One region of the Acinetobacter sp. ANC_7512 genome, then DNA from elsewhere that is predicted to be linked to it. Evidence: predicted binding sites of a transcription regulator. Region 1 holds the regulator's gene; the other holds the start of a gene.
What was found. Region 1 encodes PhoB, which activates phosphate uptake and scavenging genes when phosphate is short. Its sites were predicted from a motif close to TGTCATNAANCTGTCATAA; they were not measured.
Positions count from the first base shown of each region.

Region 2: a site for PhoB is predicted at 2,359-2,377, ahead of AC1M9H_RS05225 (inorganic phosphate transporter). Genes of this name have one in related genera too.

Region 1 covers NZ_JBWYIX010000002.1:171,608-176,424, forward strand. The annotation lists gene AC1M9H_RS03425 (SDR family NAD(P)-dependent oxidoreductase) at 1-350, opposite strand, end outside; gene AC1M9H_RS03430 (TetR/AcrR family transcriptional regulator) at 549-1,235, shown strand; gene phoB (phosphate regulon transcriptional regulator PhoB) at 1,464-2,174, shown strand; gene phoR (phosphate regulon sensor histidine kinase PhoR) at 2,185-3,546, shown strand; gene asd (archaetidylserine decarboxylase) at 3,588-4,436, opposite strand; gene AC1M9H_RS03450 (sulfurtransferase) at 4,433-4,817, opposite strand, start outside.
Region 2 covers NZ_JBWYIX010000004.1:34,231-39,047, reverse strand. The annotation lists gene AC1M9H_RS05230 (hypothetical protein) at 1-388, shown strand, start outside; gene AC1M9H_RS05225 (inorganic phosphate transporter) at 463-2,085, opposite strand; gene metH (methionine synthase) at 2,544-4,817, shown strand, end outside.

The DNA.
Region 1 (4,817 bases):
CCCCAAAAGTTAATATTAACAATCCATTCCAACTCTTCGTATGTTGCGCCTTCAACGGTCGAACCCAATGCCACCCCAGCATTGTTGAAAATCATGTTCACTGAACCATGATTCTGTACAGTTTCAGCCGCCCATGCTTTAACTTCGTCACGATTCGCAACATCTACTTTCTTGGTTGTGACTCGTACATTTGCATTCTTCGTCAGTTCAACTGTTTCTGCTAAGCCCTTTTCATTTACGTCACTTAAAGACAAATGACAACCTTGCTTAGCCAGTAACACTGCAAGTTGTTGACCAATACCAGAACCTGCACCTGTGATTGCAGCCACTTTGTTTTTAAAATTTTTCATTGTGAATCCTTTTTTTGATTTTTATGCACCACAGCGTTGATCTGGGTCATTCATGTTCACTATAATTTTGACAATTATTATTGTCAATGTAACTATCGACCATTTTTATTGTTACTATAGGCCAATTTAGTATCTTTAGCTGATCAGTACTCTATACTGACCGCAGCATAACACTTTTATAAAAAGACTCGAATTGCTATGAACCCAGAGAACCTCACTCCATCAGAACACGAGCAAGCGATTGAAAAGCCTCCCGCAAAAGAGCGTCAATTTAAAGGGATGTCCTTAACTGAACGCAAACAAGCACGCCGTGAGAAACTTATTGAAGCGGGTATTGAAGCATATGGAACTCATGGTTTTTTCTCAGTAACCGTTAAAGATATTTGCACACAAGCGAAATTAACTGAACGTTACTTTTATGAATCTTTTAAGAAAAGTGAAAACTTATTCCAAACGATCTTTTTAGAACTGATTGAGAAGCTTCAACAAACATTAATGCAAGCTATTATGAAAGCCTCTCCTGAGCCTCTAAACATGATTGATGCAGGTCTAAATGCGTTCTTTAGTTTTTTAGAAGATGATCCGCGTACCGCTCGGATTATTTATATTGATGCAATGCTCGTCCAAGAACTTCATAATCATGCAACCATTCAAGAAACAATGGGCCGTTTCGACCGAATGATTCATGCCTTTGTCACATTAATGATGCCACATACCCATCTCACTGAAAAAGAGATCTCCTTGATTGCAACTGGTCTAAATGGCTATGTCACTCAAGTTGCTGTTCGCTGGGTAGTAGGTGGTTTTAAACTTCCACGTGCTGAGGTCGTTCAGGCATGTAAAACCGTTTTTCTCGCCCTATTGAATGATCTAATGAAAAAGTAGCATCAAATTAAGATGAAGAAATTGTGACAAATCGTAAGTAAATTTAAGATATTGATTTAATTTCAGATTAATAAATATCAATGAGACAAAATATCAGCCTAATTGTCACAAAACATTGCTATATTTAACTTCGATTTCCATCTTGCAATGATACTGTCATAATTAATCTTTGTAATAAGCCTGTCATAAATATAAAACGGTTCACCGTTCATCATAGGATATTGCGTTGTGAAAGATGACTACATTTTAATTGTCGACGACGAGCTCCCAATTCGGGAAATGATCCATACTTCTTTAGATATGGCAGGCTTTCAATGCTTGGAAGCAGAAGATGCGAAACAAGCACATCAAATGATTGTTGATCAACGTCCAGCGCTTATCCTACTCGACTGGATGTTACCGGGTGGCGTGAGTGGCGTAGATTTGTGTCGTCGCCTTAAGCGTGATGAAACACTTTCAGAAATTCCAGTCATTATGTTGACTGCGCGTGGCGAAGAAGACCATAAAGTTCAAGGTCTTGATGCTGGAGCAGATGACTATATGACAAAACCATTTTCAACACGTGAGTTGGTATCCCGTATTAAAGCGGTGTTAAGACGTGCAAATGCGTTAAATGGTGAAAAAACCATTGATGCAAATGGCTTAATTCTTGACCCAGTAAGCCAACGTGTCAGCTATAATCAAAATATTCTTGATATGGGGCCAACAGAATATCGTCTATTGGCATTCTTTATGACTCATCCAGAACGTGCCTATACCCGTGCTCAATTACTTGATCAGGTATGGGGTGGAAATGTGTATATTGAAGACAGAACCATCGACGTCCATATCCGTCGCTTACGTAAGGTGCTCGAACCTTATGGTGCAGACCGTTATGTTCAAACTGTGCGTGGTACTGGCTATCGTTTTTCAACACGAGCTGATGTTGCTTTAGGTTAATTTAGATTTTATGTACGAACCCTACCCCGTCCCAGAATTGGCACGTGAACATCAAAAGTTTCTATATAGCAGTTTATGGACTTTTGCCAAGCAAGACTTACGTTTACTGGTATTTCTACTGATTATTGCGGGCTGTATCGGGTTAGGGATTGGCTATCTTTGGATATGCTTAGGCATTGCCTGTCTCATATTTTTTGGTATCCAATTACGCTCATTATATTTAGTCAATGATTGGATTTCGAATCGTCCTTACGATGTACCACCAAATTTAAATGGAATCTGGGGGGCATTACTGTTCAATGTATATCGGGCTCAACGCCAAGAACGTATTGTTCAGTCTGAAATGGTTGGACTGATCGATCGAACTCAATCTTCTCTCGTGGCTTTATCAGAAGCGATTATTCTTACGGATGATTCCCATCAAATCGAATGGTGGAATCCTGCTGCGGAAAAGTTATTTGGCATTCAAGCTGTTGATCGTGGCCGCAACCTGCTCACGATTATTCGCCAGCCAGATTTTATTGAATATTTTCATAATACCCATCAAGCACCAGATGGTGTAAAAATTAAATTGGTGAACCATGATAATAAGTACGCGCAAATCAAACTGACTCGCTTTGGCAATGAAAGTCGCCTCTTAGTTGCGCACGACATTACGCGTATGAAAAATCTCGAGCAAATGCGTTCAGATTTTGTTGACAATATTTCACATGAATTAAGAACACCACTCACAGTGTTAAGTGGGTATATCGAAACATTCACAGATCAAGAAGATATCAATCCGCGTTGGAAACGTGCCTTTGAACAAATGCAATCGCAAACTAAACGCATGAATGCATTGGTCAATGATCTTTTGCTTTTGTCTCGTTTAGAAAATGAAAAACAAATTGCGAAAAATCAAATTATCGAAATGCCAAGTTTAATGAACCATCTGTTTGATGATGCGCAAGCTTACAATATTGATTATGGTCATACACTTAACCTTGATATAGACAGCCACTGTGACTTAATTGGTTCAGATATGGAATTGGCGAGTGCATTTAGCAACTTAATTACCAATGCCATAAAGTACACCCCGAAAGGTGGCACCATCACCATCGGCTGGCATGATGATGGAGAACGTGGCTATTTTTCTGTTCAGGATACTGGTATTGGAATTGATCCAAAACACTTACCGCGTTTAACTGAGCGTTTTTATCGTGTGGATAGTGCACGCAGTCGTCAAACAGGTGGTACTGGTTTAGGCCTTGCCATCGTTAAGCACGTACTTATGCAACATGGCGCACATATTGAAATCGAGTCGAAAGAAAACGAAGGCTCTACATTTATTGCCGTGTTTCCCAAAGAACGCTTGTATAAAATGCACGAATAAAAAAAAGCGCCTTAGGCGCTTTTCTTATTCAAAAGATATACTCAAATAAGATGACCCAACGCTTCACCCATTACTACAGTTGAGTTCGCCTTAAATGCTTGGTCCCATTGCATTTTATCTTTCTCAAACAAAACTACAGCCGTTGAACCCAAATAAAAACGTCCGAGCTCATCACCTTTTTCAAGTTTCATCGCATGATGGTTCAGCTCTAAGCGACCTGTTGGTTTTACTTTACCTGTCGCAACAGTTTCAATTCCAGCAACAATCATTGCGCCAACTAAAACAACAGCCATACGACCAATATCAGTATCGAATAAACATACCATTCGTTCATTACGTGCAAACAAACCCGGAATATTTTCAGCTGTAGTTTGGTTGACTGAAAATAATTCACCTGGAATATATAAAGTTTCAGTCAATGTACCAGAATAAGGCATATGCACACGATGATAATCACGCGGTGATAAGTACACTGTTGCAAATTCACCATTTTTGAATGGTGCTGCCAATTGAGGATCACCAATTAACTTTTCAACTGAAAAGCTTTGACCTTTTGCCTGAAAAATATCGCCCTCATTGATTTTACCTAATTGTGAAATTGCACCGTCTGCAGGTGACACGACACTTTTAGGATTAGGATCAATTGAACGAACGCCTGTTTTCAAAGAGCGAGTGAAAAACTCATTAAAGGATTTAAATTTCAAGGCATTTTGTTGCTCAGCAATTGACATATCAATGCCATATTTTGCTTTAAATGCTTGAATGACAACATTCTTTAATACTGGGTTTTCACTAGCTGCGACTTTACCCACCAAACGGCTGAGTTTTTGTTGCGGGACGATTTGCTGCGCTTGAATAAATAGTTTCTTTTTTAAATTTGTCAGACTCACTCAGGTGACTCTCCAGTAATGATTGGACTGTCGAGGCGGTTGCCCCACTCGCTCCACGCACCATCATAAGCTTGGATATCCCAACCCAGTAATCGACCAATAATGTAAGCTAAACCTGAACGGTGATGAGACTGACAATATACGACGACTGGCTGATCAAATTGAAAGCCCAATTGTTCTAAACGTTGTTGCGTGCGTTCTAAGGGGTGCAATTTTAAATGATTTTGACGATTAAGTGCAGTACTCCACTCAAAATGTCTAGCCGTTGGAATATGTCCACCACGACGTGCCGCGAGACGTTGCCCGGTATACTCCTCAGCCGTTCGGCAGTCCCATACTTGGCAAGTTTTATTTTCAATTTTTTTTATTAAAGTTGAATAA
Region 2 (4,817 bases), on a different contig from region 1:
ATGGCGCGCTACGTTAGCACGGTCACAAGGTCAACGTGTCAGCATTAATATTGCTCCATCGACCACTACACATTCGGTAACCAAAAACCCATTATTAAAAGCTGCTTTCAATGGTGCCAATTTGTTTGATGTTGAAGCATTTGAACCGGCGACGACCAATGCGATTATGGCTGCGTTGTGGATTCATGATTTGAGAAACCCACAGTCGGTTGCCAATCCTGACATCGCCCTCAATCATCCATTAGACTTAATCATGCATGGTGCTAATCATGGTGGATTATGGCGTGTAGCATATCTCGCACGCACCGCCCTACCATTTGCCGCATTATATGGTTTTGCTGAGGAAAAACTCCCCTTGAAAAAACTTTGGTCTAAATTCCAAAAATAAGCGTCATAAACAATTGATCATAAAAAAAGCGCTGATTGTTCAGCGCTTTTTTAGTCTTTAAGTATTGAATTCAATCAGGTGAACTGAAGGAACAACCAGAATAAACCACCTGATAAACAGATTGTTGCTGGCAGTGTGAAAATCCACGCTGATAAAATTGTGCGAACCATTTGGAAGTTTAAGCCCGACTTATTCGCAACCATCGTACCTGCTACAGCAGAGTTTAAAACATGTGTTGTTGACACTGGCATACCAAAGCCATCAGCAGCAGCAATCGTTGACATTGCAACTAACTCTGCAGACATCCCCTGACCATAAGTCATGTGTTGTTTACCAATACGCTCACCAACGGTAACAACAATACGTTTCCAGCCTACCATCGTCCCTAGACCTAATGCCAATGCAGTCGCAACTTTCACCCATGTTGGAATGTATTGAAGGAATGAATCTAAGTTATCACGGTAGTTGTCCACTGTTTTTTCTTGCGCTTCAGTCATGGCAGGTAAAGCTTCTGCTTTATCTAAACGCTTGAATGCAGTCGTGCTGAGGTACATATCATTACGGAATTCAGCCACTTGATCTTCAGGAACATCTTTAATGGATGTGTAGCTTCCTACTTTTTCACCTAAATGATCCGTTAAACTTGCCAAAGCTGGCACAACTTCAGGCGTGATTTCTTTGGTTTGGATATATGACGTGATAATTTCACGCGCTTTTTCATCTGGAATATCTTGGTGATTTGGATAAATCAAATCAGCAGTTTGAGCAGATAACTGACCAAACGTTTGGATATGTTGTTGATCTAGACTCTTGTTTAAAGAGTATGCCAATGGCACGATCCCGATCAGAATCAACATAATCAGACCCATACCTTTTTGACCATCATTTGAGCCGTGTGCAAAACTTACACCGGTACACGTGAAAATCAAAATGGCACGAATAAGTGGCGGCGGCGGTTTATTCCCTTCTGGTGGTTGGAATAATTCCACTTGTTTCTTAAAGATTTTTTTAACCAATAAGAACAATACAGCCGCAAATGCAAAACCGATTAATGGTGAGAATAAAAGTGCTTTACCCACTTTCATCACCTGTTCCATGTCTACACCTGACGCACCATTACCTGCGTTTAAGATGTAGTTCATGATGCCCACACCTAAAATCGAACCGATCAGTGTATGAGAGCTAGAAGCAGGGATACCGAGGAACCAAGTTCCTAAGTTCCATACGATTGCGGCAATCAACATGGCAAAGACCATGGCAAAACCAGCACCTGAACCGACGTTCATAATCAATTCAACAGGCAATAGCGCGATAATACCGTAGGCAACTGCACCACTTGCGACCATTACGCCAAGGAAGTTACAGAAGCCTGCCCACATTACAGCGACAGGTGCAGATAAAGCGTTGGTATAAATGACCGTTGCCACAGCATTGGCCGTGTCATGGAAACCGTTAACGAACTCGAAACCCAATGCGATAAACAATGCCGTGGCCAACATGATCACAGCATAAAGATTTAAAGCAGGCACATGAGATAAATCAGCAGCCAACTGAAAACCAATGTAAATCAAGGTTGAAACAATCAGTGTAAGGAACACTGGCATAAAGAATTTCGGCGTTGGCACGTGAACATTCGTCGACTGCATAGGCGTTGACGATTGTGCTGAATCTGAAACTGGAGTTTGATTAGAATTCATGCAAGCAGAGAAAGAGGATAAATATCCCCTCTATTGTTCAATTTAATTATTACAATTATATGACAAAGAGCTGTCATATAAGTCATCCAAACGACACTTATTTAAGAAAATTAAACTTTAAAAGCAACCAATATTCAAAATTTAACAATAATAATCAGATAGTTAATACAAAACCCTCGTCTTTAATCTTTATTTCAATCGGTAATTAAATAGATGAAATAAAGATGACATCACTGTCACATTTGTTACAACGGCAGTTATTATTACATTAGATTATGACAACATGATGAAATATAGACAGTTACAGTTTTGATAGGTTGATCATCGTAGTCGATGGATGAAATTCATCCTTAATTTTTTGGGAATAGGTTCATAAATTTTTATTTATCAGAAAAGTGGACGTAACTCTGCTAAAATATTGCACCATTATTTGTGCAGATTTTTGTGAGAGTCATTTGATGTCTACCCTCGCCACCTTAAAAGCGCTTCTTGCCAAACGTATCCTGATTATTGATGGTGCAATGGGTACCATGATCCAACGCCACAAATTGGAAGAAGCTGATTACCGTGGTGAACGTTTTGAGGATTGGGCCTACGACCTTAAGGGTAATAACGACTTATTGGTTCTAACTCAGCCACAGATTATTCAAGGCATTCATGAAGCTTATCTTGAAGCTGGTGCAGATATTATTGAAACTAACTCGTTCAATGGAACACGTGTTTCAATGTCTGACTACCATATGGAAGATTTGGTTCCTGAGATTAACCGTGAAGCAGCTCGAATTGCCAAAGAAGCATGTAAAAAATACTCAACACCTGAAAAGCCACGTTTTGTCGCGGGCGTATTAGGACCAACGTCACGTACCACTTCAATTTCACCAAATGTAAATGATCCGGCATTCCGTAACATCACCTTTGATGAGTTAAAAGTTAACTACATTGAAGCGACTAAGGCATTGATTGAAGGTGGTGCAGATATCATCTTGATTGAAACGGTCTTCGATACCCTAAATGCCAAAGCTGCGATCTTTGCAGTGAAAGAAGTGTTTAAAGAAATTGGTTACGAACTGCCAATTATGATTTCGGGCACCATTACCGATGCATCTGGCCGTACACTCACAGGTCAAACCGCAGAAGCATTCTGGAACTCAATGCGCCATGCAGAGCCTTTATCGATTGGCTTTAACTGTGCACTGGGTGCAGATGCGATGCGTCCACACGTCAAAACCGTGTCTGACGTTGCGGATACTTTTGTTTCAGCGCATCCAAACGCAGGCTTACCAAATGCCTTCGGTGGTTATGATGAAACTCCTGAAGAAACTGCAGCATTTATTAAAGAATTTGCTGAAAGTGGCTTAATTAACATTACGGGTGGTTGTTGTGGTACGACGCCGGATCATATTCGTGCGATTGCGCAAGCGGTTGAAGGTATTGCACCGCGTCAAATCCCTGAAATTGAACCTGCATGTCGTTTAAGTGGTTTAGAGCCATTCAACATCACCAAAGATTCATTGTTTGTGAACGTCGGTGAACGTACCAACGTGACAGGTTCTAAAAAATTCTTACGCCTGATTAAAGAAGGTAACTTCACTGAAGCTTTAGATGTGGCACGTCAACAAGTTGAAGCCGGTGCGCAAATCATCGACATCAACATGGATGAAGGTATGCTCGATTCGCAAGAAGCGATGGTGCATTTCCTGAATCTGATCGCGTCTGAGCCTGATATTTCACGTGTGCCAATCATGCTGGATTCTTCTAAATGGGAGATCATTGAAGCAGGTTTGAAATGCGTCCAAGGTAAAGCGGTTGTAAACTCAATTTCCTTAAAAGAAGGTTATGACGAGTTTGTAGAACGTGCTCGCCTATGCCGTCAATACGGTGCGGCAGTGATTGTCATGGCGTTTGATGAAAACGGTCAGGCGGATACTGCTGAACGTAAAAAAGAAATCTGTAAGCGCTCTTATGATGTCTTAGTCAACGAAGTGGGTTTCCCATCTGAAGATATTATTTTTGACCCGAACGTGTTTGCGGTCGCAACAGGTATTGAAGAACACAACAACTACGGTGTGGACTTCATTGAAGCAACCGGTTGGATTAAACAAAACCTTCCAAACGCGATGGTGTCAGGCGGGATCTCAAACGTATCGTTCTCATTCCGTGGTAACGAACCTGTTCGTGAAGCGATCCATGCGGTGTTCTTATATCACGGCATTCAACAAGGTTTAACCATGGGGATCGTCAACGCAGGTCAGCTTGCGATTTATGATGACATTGATGCCGAATTAAAAGAAGCGGTTGAAGATGTGGTGTTAAACCGCAACCAAGGTGCAAGCGGTCAAGAAGCAACAGAAAAACTCCTTGCAGTGGCTGAAAAATACCGTGGTCAAGCAGGCGCGCAAAAAGCTGAAGAAAACCTTGAATGGCGTAATGAACCTGTTGAAAAACGTCTTGAATACGCGCTTGTAAAAGGTATTACGACTTATATTGATGAAGATACCGAAGAAGCACGTTTAAAATCAGCTCGTCCACTTGATGTGATCGAAGGTCCACTCATGGCAGGGATGAACGTGGTTGGCGACTTGTTCGGTGCCGGCAAAATGTTCCTACCTCAGGTGGTGAAATCTGCACGTGTGATGAAACAAGCCGTGGCTTGGTTGAACCCATTTATTGAAGCAGAAAAAACCCAAGGTGAAGCCAAAGGTAAAATCTTGCTTGCTACTGTTAAAGGCGAC